2 regions of the Actinomadura formosensis genome follow, and region 2 is predicted to be linked to the other one. Evidence: predicted binding sites of a transcription regulator. Region 2 holds the regulator's gene; the other holds the start of a gene.

Region 1 (7,385 bases), 2.4 Mb from region 2:
AGCTTCTCGGTGTAGTCGGGGTCGTCGGCGTTGGCCTTGAGGTGCTTCCACACCGAATCGGGGACGGGCTCGCCGTCCTGGACGGACGCCACCACCGCCAGGGCATCGGCCCTCGCGGCCTTGGCGGCGGCCTGCCGGGTGGGGAAATTGCCGATGTCACCGGCACCCCTTGGAGTGGGCTTAGGTGCCGTCTTGCGGGGCGGAGGCGTGACGGGGCGGGGCGTCCCGACCGGAGCGCCGCCGGGCCTCCCCGGTGCCGGAGCGGGCGCGGGCGGCGGCGGAGCGTCCACCCCGCCGCCCGGGGACGGATGGGTGATCGCGTAGTTGTAGCGCCGCGACAGCATCCCGAGCTGGTCGGCGGCCCACTGCGCCACCTGGTCGGCCTGCCGGTACCCGGCCGTGGACACCCCGGGAGGGGGACGATGCGCGTTCAGCCAGCCCTGGATCTCGTTCTGCGCGTCCTGCAGCCGCCTGATGACCTGATCGAGCGCGGGCGGGTCGATCCCCCGGAACTCCGGGTCGCGCGCCGCCGGACCCGTGCGCATCTGCGCGGTCATCGCCCCTCCGGAGGTCACCGGTCGTCGTGTCCTGACTCCCCAGAATCACATCCGTGTCACCGGCTGTCGAGAGCCCTCTGCACCGATTCGTCATCACGTGCCACGACGGCGGTATCGCCGGTCAGGACGATCGGACGCTGGATCAGCGCCGGATTCGCCACCATGACCTCGATCCACCGGGCCCGGTCACGCTCCATGTCCTTGAGGCCCAGTTCCTTGGCGACCGGCTCGTTCAGCCGCGCCACGTCCCACGGCTCGGCGCCGATCCGAGTGAGCACGGCGTCCAGTTCCTCCGCGGTGGGCGGCTCGTCCAGGTAGCGGCGCTCGGTGTACTCGACGCCCGCCTCGTCCAGCGCGGCCTTCGCGGCGCGGCTCTTCGAGCAGCGCGGGTTGTGCCAGATCTCCATGAAGGGAGGTTATTGGATGCGAAGCCCCGTATCCGCAGCCGACAGCACGCTGACGGAGAACAGAACTGATTCATCTGGTGGCCCGTCCTATAGCCGGCGAGGCCGAGTGGATCGGGGGCCGGGGTGGAGCAGAGTCCAGCGGACAGTGATGCGACGTCGACGGTGAGGGCGGCGGTGAGGGCGGCGGTGGCCCGGTGGGCACGACGCCGGGCTCCGGACGAGAGCGCGCGGGGGGACGCGAAGGGCCGGTCGGCCTGGACACGGGGCCGGGTGCTCGCCGCGCTCGCGGCGGGGACGGCCGGGCTGCTGGCGTTCCACCGGGCCGTGCCCAACTCGGTGGGCCGCACGGGCAGTCTGCTGGAAGCGTTCCTGCCGTGGCTCGGCCTGATGGTCGTGGTGCTGCTCGTCCCGGCGCTGCTGCGCCGTTCGGCCACGGCGCTGGTGGCCTTGCTGCTGCCGGTGGCGGCTTGGGCGTACCTTTTCGGCGGGCTGCTCCTGCCCGAGGCCAAGCCCGGCGCGCACGACCTGCTCGTGGTCCAGCACAACGTCAGTGACGAGAACACCGACCCGGCGGGCACGGCCCGCGCACTGGCCGGCGCCGGGCCGGATCTCATCGCGGTGGAGGAACTGGTGCCCTCGGCGCTGCCGGTCTATGAGAAGACCTTCGCCCCGGACTTTCCGTACCGCGCGGTCCGGGGCACCGTCGGACTCTGGTCGAAGCACCCGCTGACCGGCGTCCGGCCGTTGGACATCAAACCCCGGGGGATCACGCAGACCTGGAATCGCGGGCTGCGGACCGTGGTGCACACGCCCCACGGCGAGATCGCCGTGTATGTGGCGCACCTGCCGTCGGTCCGCGTCCGGGCGGGCGGGCTGGCATCGTCCTGGCGCGATGAGAGCGCCGGGCTGCTGGGCAAGGCCGTCGCCGCCGAGAAGCTGGCAGCGGTGATCCTGCTGGGCGACCTCAACGGCACGGTCGACGACCGCGGGCTGGCCCCGCTGACCGCACAGATGAACGTGGCGGAGCGGGGCCTGGCCTTCAGCTTCCCCGCCGCCTTCCCGCTGGCCCGGATCGACCAGGTCATGGCCCGCTCGGCGACCGTCGGCCACATCCGCGCCCTGCCCGCCACCGGCAGCGACCACCTGCCGGTCGCCGCGCGGATCACACCGGGCTGAACGAGCCGCCGCTCCTCCGCGCGAGGCCGGCGCCCCGCCGGGGCCGCGGACCGGCCGTCGGCCCGCGGGGGCGCCGCATCTCCGTCACTCCACCTCCGCGGGGGTTCCGCCGGTGATCCTCAGCAGTTCCTCGTACGACGTGGGGAAGACGGTGTGCGGGTGGCCGCCGGCCGCCCAGATTTCGTCGTACCCGTTCAGCCAGACGTCCACGAGCGTGCGGATCGGTGCCGGATGGCCGAGTGGCGCGACGCCCCCGATCGGCTGCCCGGTCGCCTCCCGGACGAACTCCGGTGTCGCGCGTCCCACCTTCGCCGCGCCCACCAGAGCCGCCACCTTCGCCGTGTCGACCCGGTGCGCGCCGCTGGTCATGACCAGCAGCGGCGCGCCGTCGGCGTCGAACAGCAGGCTGTTGGCGATCGCGCCCACCTCGCAGCCCAACTGGTCGGCGGCGGCCTGCGCCGTCCGCGCGGAGGCGGGAAGTTCGATGATGGTCCCGGTCGCGCCCTGGTCGAGCAGGGCCTTCGCCACGATTTCGGCATTCGGATGCATGGGAGGCACTTTAAGCTTCGTCCATGCGAGGGAGATCGATCGACGTGCGGAAAAGCGCGGTCCCGCTGATCGCGGCCGTCGTCCTGGCGGGCTGCAACGGGACGGAGCAGACGGCGCCCCCGGCGCCGGAGCCGTCACCGTCCACGTCGGTGACGGCGGCCCCGCCCTCCACGCCCGCGCCCACACCCGCGCACCACAAGCTGAAGCCGGGGGCGAAGGGCGCCGACGTTGAGGACCTCCAGCGCCGCCTCAAGGAACTCCACTATGACCCGGGCAAGGCGGACGGGAAGTACGGGCCGTCCACGCAGATGGCCGTGTGGGCGTTCCAGGCGGTCAACCGCCTCAAGCACAAGAGCACCCCGGACAAGTCCTTCTGGGAGGCCCTGGACGCGCCCAAGGAGCCGCGTCCGGTGGCCGGGAAACGCGAGAAGGACCGGGTGGACGTCGACCTGAAACGCCAGTACCTCGTCCTCTACAAGGACGGCGAGCCGCGCCTCATCTCGCACATCTCGCCGGGCTCGGGGGAGTACTACTGCGCCAAGGACCCCGGCGCCACCGTCCCCAGGTGCCGGTACGCCACCACGAGCACGGGCGACTTCCGGACGGGGCGCCGCTTCACCGGCTGGGAGACCTCACCGCTGGGGCGCCTCTACAACCCCGTCTACTTCAACGGCGGCATCGCCTTCCACGGCGCCCTGGACGTGCCCGACTACCCCGCCTCGCACGGCTGCGTCCGGATGCCGATGCACATCGCCGAGTACTTCCCCGGCCTGCTCGGAACGAACGTCCCCGTGCACGTCAGACGGCCCGGTTAGGCCCTGGCCGGTGCTGCCGCCGGTCAACTGTCGTACCCCGCTGTTGTACTGCCGTCACACCCGTTGACCTGCGGGACACGACACACATTCGAACACGTTGACGAATCGCCGTCAGGGCTGTTTACTGGGAAGTGCGTCGAACTTATGTTCGACGTTGGTGCGGGACTCGCGGCCCGCGCCAGGGCGACGTCCCCGCCGATCGCGGTGTTTCGGCGGGACGGACGGCCGGGCGGAGTGAGGGGAAGCTCTCCGCCCGGCCGGCCCGAGCCCGGAAGGAGGCACACATGTCCGGAACGATGACCGCACGCGGAATCCACTCCGCCGCCGAGTCCATGCCGCCGAGTCCACGCCACCGTCCGCTGCCCGCGCCCCGTCCGGCGCACACGGCCGTCGGCCAACTGCACGCCGCCCGCATGGGCCTCGCCGAGGCCGCCGAGGCCACCTCGCCGGCCGTCCGCTATGTCTGCGCCCACCTGGCCGCGCTGCGCGCCGCCGCCGCGGTGCTGGCGTCCAAGGAACCGCTGGAGACCCACCGCCGCGGCCGTCCGCGCAGCGTGTGGGTGCTGCTGCCCGAGGCCGAGCCCGCGCTGCGCGAGTGGGCCGCCTTCTTCGCCGCCGGCGCCGACAAGCGCGCCGCCGCCGAGGCGGGCCTCCCGCGCGCCGTCACCCCGCGCGAGGCCGAGGAACTCGTGCACGACGCCGAAGTCTTCGTCACCCTCGTCGAGGACACCCTCGGCATCGACGGGCAGCCCACCCTGCCCGTCCCAGAGGCCAGCTAGCCATCTCCGAGGGCCGTCCCCGCCTCCCCACGGGACCGGCCGCGCCGGAGGCCGGGGCGGGCGTCCCGCCGGCCCTCACCGCGGGGCGCAGGCCCGGCCTCCGGCGAACCCCCGGGCGATCGCGCCGGCGGTGACCGCAACCCCCCGAGCCGATGCCGCCGGCGCGATCCCATGCCCGCCCGCGGGCTCGATCCCATGCCCGCCCGCGGGTGGTGGGGAGGAGCCTGATAGACAACGCCCATGACCGGAACGCCGCCGCTGGACGGGATGCGCGTGGTGGAGCTGTCCAGCTTCGTCGCGACGCCGCTGGGCGGGATGACCCTGGCGCAGCTCGGCGCGGACGTCATCCGGGTCGACCAGATCGGCGGCGGACCCGACATCGACCGGTGGCCGCTCGCGCCGTCCGGCCGGAGCCTGTACTGGGCCGGGCTGAACAAGGGCAAGCGGTCGGTCACCGCCGACCTGCGGTCCCGGGAGGGACGGGAACTGGTCGCCGGGCTCGTCGCGGAGAGCGGCGTCGTCCTGACCAACGCGCCGCCGCGTCAGGGCCTCACCTGCGAGGAGCTGAAGGCGGTCAGGCCCGACCTCGTCCATGTCCGGCTCCAGGGGACGCGTGACGGCGGCAACGCCGTCGACTACACGGTGAACGCCGCCATGGGCTTCCCGCTGGTCACGGGACCGCCCGGCCAGGAGACCCCCGTCAACCACGCCCTGCCCGCGTGGGATGTGGCGTGCGGCCTCTACATGGCCGTCGGCCTCCTGGCGGCCGAGCGGCACCGTCTGCGGACGGGCGAGGGCCAATGCCTCCGGGTGGCGCTGTACGACGTCGCCCTGGCCACCGCAGGGAACCTGGGTCACCTCGCAGAGGCACAGCTGACCCGTGCGAGGCCGCGGCTGGGGAACCATCTGTTCGGCGACTTCGGACGGGACTTCGCCACGGCCGACGGCCGGGTCATGGTCGCGGTGCTCACCGCCCGCCACTGGCGGGACCTGGTGGAGGCGACCGGCGTCGGCGAGGTCGCCGCCGCCCTTGAGCGGGCGTTCGGCGCCGACTTCCGCGAGGCGGGCGACCGCTACGCCTACCGCGACGCGCTCGGCGGCGTCCTCGGCCCGTGGTTCTCGTCCCGTACGTGCGACCAGGTGGGGGAGACGCTGGCGAAGACGTCGGTCCTGTGGTCCCGGTACCGGGACTTCGCCGAGGTGGCCGCCGCCCTTCACGACGAGCCGCTCATGGGGCGCCTGGACCAGCCGGGCATAGGCGTCCACCTGGCCCCGGGCTCGCCGCTGCGGCTCGGTGACGCCTCGATGCCCCCCGTGCCGGCCCCGACGCTGGGCGAGCACACGGACGAGGTCCTGCGGGACGTCCTGTCCCTGTCCGCGGACCGGATCGCCGCCCTGCGCGACGCGGGGACGATCCGCTGACCACGGATACGCCACGGCTACATCTATGAATCCGGATCTGGCCATGTCGGCATATGGATAATTACACTTGCCCGCATGATGGATGATCCCTCTGTCCGGATCATGGACGTGCTCGGCGAGCCCCTGGCCCCCGGTGAGGAGCCGCTGCGCTCGGCCCTGGAGGACCTCGGCACGCCCGTGCAGTTTCCGGCCGGGCACACGATCTTCTGGGAGGGGCAGCCGTCCCATTCGGTGCTGCTGATCCAGAAGGGCAGCGTCAAGGTGACCCGGAAGGCCGCCGACGGCACGGAGATCATCCTGGCGATCCGCGGTGAGGGCGAGGTCATGGGGGAGGAGGGCGTCCTCATGGGCGAGCCCCGGGCGGCGACGGTGACGACGATCACCGACCTCGCCGGCCTGGACATCGCCGCGGAGGCGCTGCTCGCCTTCGTCCGGGACCACGACCTGTGGCCGCTGATGTACCGGGCGGCCGTCCGCCGCCGCCGCCAGTCCGACCAGCGGGCGCTGCTGGCGCGGCTGGATGTGAAGAGCCGGCTGGCCCGCTGGCTGCTCGACCTGGCGAGCGAGGTGGGCGAGGAGGACGGGGAGGGCTGGACGCTCGCGGTCACCCTCTCCCAGCAGGATCTCGCCGGGCGGATCGGCGCGTCCCGCGACGCCGTCGCGATCGAGCTGCGCAAGCTCCGCGAGGAGGGGCTGGTGAGCACCGGCCGGCGCAAGATCACCCTGCACAATCTCGAAGGTTTGCGTAATATTGCACATAGCTAGCCTGTAGACATACATTCTTCTCCATGTGTTAATACACATAAGAGAAGTCGCAGTGGCTTCCCCGGGAACGTCCGGAGGGCACTTCATCATGACGCTGCAGGTGGTAGGTGCGGTGTGCATCGTGATAGCGCTGATCGGCGGAGACTTCGACGTCGGCGGGGTGGAGATCCCGCGGCTGTCACGGGGGCGGATCGCCGCGCTCGTCACGGCGGGCGTCATCCTGGTGGGGCTCGGCCTGCTGGCCGACGCGGGGCAGGTTCCCGACCCGCCCCAGGTGCCCTCGCCGGTGGCGCGGACCACGCCCGGGGGGCCGTGACGATTTCCGTACAGGAGGGACGCGTGCACATGACCGATCCGCTCGGGCCGTTCCAGCCCATGTGGGACGCCTGGGACGAGGCGCACGAGGAGATCACGCGTAAGCCCTTTACGCATTTCCGCCGCGCGGTCGACATCCAGTTCGACGAACTGGACGAGCACCTGGCGCGGGGGGACGAGGCGGCCGCCGCGCGGGAGGCCGCCGACGTGATCAGCATCGCCCTCAACCTGATGCGCCGCCTCGGGCACGGCCCGGACGAGATCGCCGAGATCGTCCGCTCCCGGGCCGAGCACCGGATGAAGGGCCAGGCGCTCGCCATTCTCGACAAGTACCAGCAGGTCTATGACATCTGACGGCCGCGCCGCCAGGGCGCGCCGTGCGTGCTCCGTCCCCGTATGAGATTGTTAGGGCGGCGAAGTACGGGAGGCTCGGGTGGCGGCGCAGGGCGGGCGCGGGCTGGTCCCGCTGCTGGCGTTCCTCGGTGTGATGGCCTACTCGCTGTCCATGGCCGTCGTGACGCCCGCGCTGCCGCAGATCCAGGACGGCCTGGGCACCACGCCCGCCGGCGCCGCGTGGGCGCTCACCGCGATGACGCTGTC
Region 2 (7,385 bases):
AGCGTGAGCAGCGACGAGCAATACGATCCACGGGCGGTTCAGGACAAGTGGCAGGCCCGCTGGGCGGAGCTCGACCCGTTCGCGGCCGACGAGAAGGACACCACCGCCGAGCGGCGCTACGCGCTGGACATGTTCCCCTACCCCAGCGGTGACCTGCACATGGGGCACGCGGAGGCGTTCGCCATCGGGGACGTCCCGGCGCGCTACTGGTTCCAGCGCGGCTACAACGTCCTGCACCCCATCGGCTGGGACTCCTTCGGCCTGCCCGCCGAGAACGCCGCCATCAAGCGCGACTCGCACCCCGCCGAATGGACCTACGCCAACATCGAGACGCAGGCGTCCTCGTTCCAGCGGTACGCGCCGTCGTTCGACTGGTCGCGCCGCCTGCACACCTCCGACCCCGAGTACTACAAGTGGACGCAGTGGCTGTTCCTGCGCTTCTACGAGCGGGGCCTGGCCTACCGCAAGGGCGGCCACGTCAACTGGTGCCCGAAGGACCAGACCGTCCTGGCCAACGAGCAGGTCGTCGGCGGGCACTGCGAACGCTGCGGCGCGCTGGTCGAAAAGCGCGTGCTGACCCAGTGGTACTTCAAGATCACCGACTATGCGGACCGGCTGCTGGACGACATGGAGCAGCTGGAGGGCAGGTGGCCCGAGCGCGTCCTGCTGATGCAGCGCAACTGGATCGGCCGCTCCACCGGCGCCGACGTCGACTTCGTCATCGAAGGACGCGACGAGCCCGTCACCGTCTACACCACCCGCCCCGACACCCTGTACGGCGCGACGTTCATGGTCGTCGCCGCCGACGCCCCGCTGGCCGAGGAGATCTGCCACCCCGACCAGCGGACCGCGTTCGAGGCGTACCGCGAGGAGGTCTCCCGCGAAAGCGAGATCGAGCGCCTGTCGACCGAGCGGGAGAAGACCGGCGTGTTCCTGGGCCGCTACGCGGTCAACCCGGTCAACGGCGAGCGGCTGCCCGTCTGGGCCTCCGACTACGTGCTGGCCGAGTACGGGCACGGCGCGATCATGGCGGTCCCGGCGCACGACCAGCGCGACCTGGACTTCGCGCTGAAGTTCGGCCTGCCCGTCCGCGTCGTCGTCGAGACCGGGCTGGCCGACCCGGCCGAGACCGGCGTCGCCACCCCCGGCGACGGCGCGATCGTCAACTCCGGGCCGATCGACGGGCTGACCAAGGCCGACGGCATCGCCCGCATCATCGAGATCCTGGAGGGGCGCGGCACCGGCCGCGCGTCGGTGAACTTCCGGCTGCGCGACTGGCTGGTGTCCCGGCAGCGGTTCTGGGGCTGCCCGATCCCGGTCGTCCACTGCGAGGCGTGCGGGGAGGTCCCCGTCCCCGACGAGCAGCTGCCGGTGACGCTGCCCGAGGGGCTGCGCGGCGCCGACCTGGCGCCCAAGGGCACCTCGCCGCTGGCCGCCGCGGCCGACTGGGTGAACGTCGAGTGCCCCAAGTGCGGCGGCGCCGCCACCCGCGACACCGACACCATGGACACGTTCGTCGACTCGTCCTGGTACTACTTCCGGTACTGCTCGCCCGGCTACGAGGGCGGCCCGTTCGACGTCGAGCAGGTCCGCCGGTGGATGCCGGTCGACCAGTACACCGGCGGTGTCGAGCACGCCATCCTGCACCTGCTGTACAGCCGGTTCTTCACCAAGGTCCTGTACGACATGGGCATGGTCGAGTTCACCGAGCCGTTCCGCCGGCTGCTGAACCAGGGCCAGGTGATCAACCAGGGCAAGGCGATGTCGAAGTCGCTGGGCAACGGCGTCGACCTGGGCGAGCAGATCGCCGAGTTCGGGGTGGACGTCGTCAGGCTGGCGATCCTGTTCTCCGGCCCGCCCGAGGACGACATCGACTGGGCGGACGTGTCGCCGCACGGCATGGCGAAGTTCCTGTCCCGCGTGCACCGCATCGCGACCGAGGTCTCCTCGGCGCCGGGCGCCGACTCCGCATCCGGTGACACGGCGCTGCGCCGCGCCACCGCCCGCACCATCGACGAGGTCACCACGCTGGTCGAGACGGAGCGGTTCAATGTGGCGATCGCGCGGATCATGGAACTGGTCACCGCGACCCGCAAGGCCATCGACTCCGGCCCCGGCCCGGCCGACCCGGCCGTCCGGGAGGCCGCCGAAACGATCGCGGTCCTGCTGTCGCTGTTCGCGCCCTACACCGCCGACGAGGCGTGGGAACTGCTGGGACGCACCGCACCGGTGATCCGCGCGGGCTGGCCGTCCGCCGACCCGGCGCTGCTGGTGGAGGAGTCGGTCACCTGTGTCGTCCAGATCGCCGGCAAGGTCCGCGACCGGCTGGAGGTCGCGCCCGGCATCGCCGACGAAGAGCTGGAGCGCAAGGCCCTGGCCTCGGCCAAGATTCGGGACGCCCTGGGCGGCGCCGAGATTCTCAAGATCATCGTCCGTGCACCCAAGATCGTCAACATCGTTCCCAAGCGCTGACCGGGCACGCCGAAACGGCCGCCGGAACCGTCCGGCGGCCGTTTCGGCGGGCGTGTCACATCTTGCGGAGGACCGCCACGACCCGGCCGAGGACCGAGGCCTCGTCGCCGGCGATCGGCTCGTAGGCCGGGTTCTGCGGCATCAGCCAGATGTGGCCGTCGTCGCGGCGCTTGAACGTCTTCACCGTGGCCTCGCCGTCGATCATGGCGGCCACGATGTCGCCCTGCTCGGCCACCGGCTGCTGCCGCACGACCACCCAGTCGCCGTCCGCGATCGCGGCGTCGATCATCGAGTCGCCGGTGACCTTCAGCAGGAAGTGGGTGCCCTCGCCGACGAGCTGCTTCGGCAGCGTGAACACGTCCTCGACGGCCTCCTCGGCGAGGATCGGCCCACCGGCGGCGATCCGGCCGACGAGCGGCACGTACGCGGGCGCGGGCCGTGCCGCGGCCGGCCGGCCCGTGGCGGTGTCGTAGGGCTCCTCGTCCGTGCGCACCGGCGTCGCGCCCGGCACCCGGACCTCGACCGCGCGCGGCCGGTTGGGATCGCGCCGCAGGAAGCCCTTGCGCTGAAGCGACCTGAGCTGGTGGGACACGCTGGAGGTACTGGTCAGCCCCACGGCCTCGCCGATCTCGCGCATCGACGGCGGATACCCCCGGCGCTGCACCGAGTCGCGGATCACCTCCAGCACCATGCGCTGCCGCTGGGTCAGGCCCGTCTCGTCCATCGGCCCGTCGGGCAGCTGCCGGACCTTGCTCATCGCTCGTCGCCTCCCGGGCGCCTCGATCGGTCACTCCTCGTCATGGAACGCTATCGCGTCCCGGCCAAATGATCAAACAATTGTTCGAAGATGCACTCGCTTTTTCTGGCCTTCCCTTGATAGAACATCGTACAGGCGTTCGATCGAAAATTCATTCGACGTCGAGGAGCGGAGATGCCCGGTTCCCCGCACAGTGACCACGTCCCGATCCGGCTGACCCGGCGCGGCCGCGCCGTCGTGGTCGCCTTCGCCGCCGCCGTCACCCTCGCCGCCCTCTGGGCCACCGTCGGGCCCGGTGCCTTCGCCGGTTCGCGCGAGAGCCGCCACGGCCCGTCCCGTCCCGCGAGAACCGTGGTCGTCGAACCCGGCGAGACCCTCTGGGACATCGCCTCCGCCGCCGACCCCGGCGGCGACCCCCGGCGCGCCGTCCAGCGGATCATGGACCTCAACGGCCTGGGCGGCGACCCCACCGTCCACCCCGGCCAGGAGATCCGCCTTCCCGCCGGCTGACCCGCGCACCGAATCCGGCCGGGTGTTCCGCGATCGCGGCGGACGCCGTGCCGCGACACGCCGGGACGGAAAATCGGGACCGGTGAGATGACCTGCGCGGACGTGTCGGGGGTGACCCGTGAGGCGCCTGATCAGGTTGCGAACCCTTGTGCCGAGCCGTACGGTTGACCACAACATCTAGTAGTCACATCGATGTAGTTCCCTATATATGGCACTCACATCGGTGTAACTCGTTTTCGTCAGGGGAGGAATCAAGCGTGCACTGCCCGTTCTGCCGCAACCCTGACACCAAAGTGATCGACAGCCGTTCGACCGACGACGGCGCCGCGATTCGGCGCCGCCGCTCGTGCGCCGAATGCGGCAAGCGATTCACGACGCAGGAGAATGTGCTCGTCATGGTGGCCAAGCGCAGCGGCGTCACCGAGCCGTTCTCCCGAGAAAAGATCATCGCCGGTGTGCGCAGGGCCTGCCAGGGCCGACCGGTGGACGAAGATGCGCTCGCGAAGCTGGGACAGCGGGTCGAAGAGGCGATCAGGTCGTCCGGATCCGCGGAAATCCCCTCGCACGAGATCGGCCTCGCGATCCTGGGGCCGCTCGGCGAACTCGATGAGGTCGCCTATCTGCGATTCGCCTCGGTCTACCGGAGCTTCGAGTCGCTGGACGACTTCGCCAAGGAGATCGAAGCACTGCGGAAGGCCGGTTCCTCGGGGGAGCCCGGCCCGTCCCGGTAGGGACGGTTCCAGAAACACACGCCAGCACATGTAAAGGCGCTTCCGCGCGGGCATGGCCCGTGCGGCGGCGCGGTTGTTCCTGAGCTGGGCCCGGCGGGAGGGCCCGAGAAGGGGGAAGGCCATGACGGAGACGGTGAGCGGCTCGCCGACGCGGCGCGGCAAGGGGGGCCGCAAAGGGCTGAAGGTCGAGCGCATTTTCACCACGCCCGGCGTGCACCCGTACGACGAGATGCGCTGGGAACGTCGTGACGTCGTCATGACCAACTGGCGCGACGGCTCGGTGAACTTCGAGCAGCGGGGCGTCGAGTTCCCCGACTTCTGGTCGCTGAACGCCGTCAACATCGTCACGTCCAAGTACTTCCGCGGCGCGGTCGGCACCCCGCAGCGGGAATGGAGCCTGAAGCAGCTCGTCGACCGCGTGGTGAAGGTCTACACCGAGACCGGCATCCGGGAGGGCTACTTCGCCTCCGAGGAGGACGCCGAGATCTTCGACCACGAACTGAAGTACGCCCTCGCCCACCAGCTCTTCAGCTTCAACTCGCCCGTCTGGTTCAACGTGGGCACCAAGTCCCCCCAGCAGGTGAGCGCGTGTTTCATCCTGTCGGTGGACGACACGATGGAGTCCATTCTCGACTGGTACAAGGAAGAGGGCGTCATCTTCAAGGGCGGCTCCGGTGCCGGCCTGAACCTCTCCCGCATCCGCTCCAGCAAGGAACTGCTCTCCTCCGGCGGCACGGCCAGCGGGCCCGTCTCCTTCATGCGCGGCGCCGACGCCTCCGCCGGGACGATCAAGTCGGGCGGCGCGACCCGCCGCGCCGCGAAGATGGTCGTGCTGGACGTCGACCACCCCGACGTCGAGGAGTTCATCCAGACCAAGGCGCGCGAGGAGGACAAGATCCGCGCGCTGCGGGACGCCGGGTTCGACATGGACCTCGGCGGCAAGGACATCAACAGCGTCCAGTACCAGAACGCCAACAACTCCGTCCGGGTGTCGGACGAGTTCATGCGGGCCGTCGAGTCGGACGGCGAGTTCGGGCTGCGCGCCCGGCTGACCGGCGAGGTCATCGAGACCGTCAAGGCCAAGGACCTGTTCCGGCTGATGGCGAAGGCCGCCTGGGAGTGCGCCGACCCCGGCATCCAGTACGACGACACGATCAACGACTGGCACACCAACCCCGAAACCGGACGGATCACCGCAAGCAACCCTTGCAGCGAGTACATGAGTCTGGACAATTCGTCCTGCAATCTCGCGAGCATCAACCTGCTGAAATTCCTCACGGACGCGGGCATGTTCGACGTCGCGAAGTTCGTGAAGCTCACCGAGCTGATCATCACGGCGATGGACATCTCCATCACGTTCGCCGACTTCCCGACCGAGAAGATCGCGCAGACGACGCGGGACTACCGCCAGCTCGGCATCGGCTACGCCAACCTGGGCGCGCTGCTCATGGCGACCGGGCACGCCTACGACTCCGCGGGCGGGCGCTCCCTCGCCGCGGCGATCACGTCGCTGATGACGGGCGTGGCCTACCGCCGGTCCGCCGAGATCGCCGGCGTGGTCGGCCCGTACGCGGGCTACGCCCGCAACGCCGAGGCGCACAAGCGCGTCATGCGCAAGCACGCCGCCGCCAACGACGGCATCCGCACGCTGGACGTGATGGACAAGGCCGTCCACGTCGCCGCCGCCAAGCAGTGGACGGAGTGCCTGAAGGCCGGCGAGAAGCACGGCTACCGAAACGCCCAAGCGAGCCTTCTGGCACCTACCGGGACAATCGGGCTGATGATGGACTGCGACACCACCGGCATCGAACCCGACCTGGCGCTGATGAAGTTCAAGAAGCTCGTCGGCGGCGGGTCCATGCAGATCGTCAACCACACGGTGCCGCGGGCCCTGGAGAAGCTCGGCTACCAGCAGGAGCAGATCGAGGCCATCGTCGAGTACATCTCCGAGCACGGCCACGTGGTGGACGCGCCGGGCCTGCGTCCCGAGCACTACGAGGTGTTCGACTGCGCGATGGGCGAGCGGGCGATCAGCCCGATGGGACACGTCCGGATGATGGCGGCGGTCCAGCCGTTCCTCTCGGGCGCCATCAGTAAAACGGTCAACATGCCAGAAAAGGCCACCATCGAGGACATCGAGAAGGTGTACTTCGAGGGCTGGCGTCTCGGCCTGAAGGCCCTGGCGATCTACCGCGACAACTGCAAGGTCGGCCAGCCGCTGTCGGTGGCCGGCAAGAAGGAGAAGGAGAAGGAGGCGCCGGCGGAGGTCACGGCCCCACGCCCGGTCCGGCGGCGGCTGCCGAAGCAGCGTCCCGCGACCGTCACCCGCTTCTCCGTCGCCGGTGCCGAGGGCTACATGACGGCCTCGTCCTACCCGGACGACGGGGTCGGCGAGGTCTTCCTCAAGCTCGGCAAGCAGGGCTCCACGCTCGCCGGCGTGATGGACGCGTTCTCCATGGCGATCTCCATCAGCCTGCAGTACGGCGTCCCGCTGGAGACGTGGGTGGAGAAGTTCACCAACATGCGGTTCGAGCCCGCCGGTATGACCGACGACCCCGACATCCGCATGGCGACCTCGGTGATGGACTACATCTTCCGCCGCCTGGCGCTGGACCACCTCCCCTACGAGGAGCGCGCGGGCCTCGGCATCTTCACCGCTGAGGAACGTGCGATGCAGGCCAACGGCGAGGACCCCGCCGCCCTGCACGCCGAGGACGAGGTCGACCACGAGTCGCTCGCCCAGTCCGCCGCGATCACCCGGCCGGCCGCGCCCGCCCCGGCCCCGTCCGCCGAGGCGCACTCGTCCGTGGAGGCGATCGAGAGCCGCCAGGGCCGTACCGCCGACGCGCCGCTCTGCCTCACCTGCGGCACCAAGATGCGCCCGGCGGGCAGCTGCTACGTCTGCGAGGGCTGCG

The links. Region 2 encodes LexA, which represses DNA repair genes until DNA is damaged. Its sites were predicted from a motif close to TCGAACANNTGTTCGA; they were not measured.
Region 1: a site for LexA is predicted at 3,641-3,656, ahead of ACQP1N_RS12800 (SAV_6107 family HEPN domain-containing protein). Genes of this name have one in related genera too.

The regions. Positions count from the first base shown of each region.
Region 1 is NZ_CP192011.1:2,697,561-2,704,945, forward strand. Features, by position in the region: gene ACQP1N_RS12775 (hypothetical protein) at 1-557, opposite strand, end outside; gene ACQP1N_RS12780 (arsenate reductase family protein) at 614-964, opposite strand; gene ACQP1N_RS12785 (endonuclease/exonuclease/phosphatase family protein) at 1,235-2,140, shown strand; gene ACQP1N_RS12790 (YbaK/EbsC family protein) at 2,225-2,689, opposite strand; gene ACQP1N_RS12795 (L,D-transpeptidase family protein) at 2,734-3,504, shown strand; gene ACQP1N_RS12800 (SAV_6107 family HEPN domain-containing protein) at 3,789-4,283, shown strand; gene ACQP1N_RS12805 (CoA transferase) at 4,524-5,705, shown strand; gene ACQP1N_RS12810 (Crp/Fnr family transcriptional regulator) at 5,781-6,470, shown strand; gene ACQP1N_RS12815 (hypothetical protein) at 6,559-6,786, shown strand; gene ACQP1N_RS12820 (hypothetical protein) at 6,816-7,139, shown strand; gene ACQP1N_RS12825 (MFS transporter) at 7,219-7,385, shown strand, end outside.
Region 2 is NZ_CP192011.1:5,047,561-5,054,945, reverse strand. Features, by position in the region: gene leuS (leucine--tRNA ligase) at 4-2,472, shown strand; gene lexA (transcriptional repressor LexA) at 2,528-3,229, opposite strand; gene ACQP1N_RS23845 (LysM peptidoglycan-binding domain-containing protein) at 3,404-3,739, shown strand; gene nrdR (transcriptional regulator NrdR) at 3,997-4,470, shown strand; gene ACQP1N_RS23835 (vitamin B12-dependent ribonucleotide reductase) at 4,592-7,385, shown strand, end outside.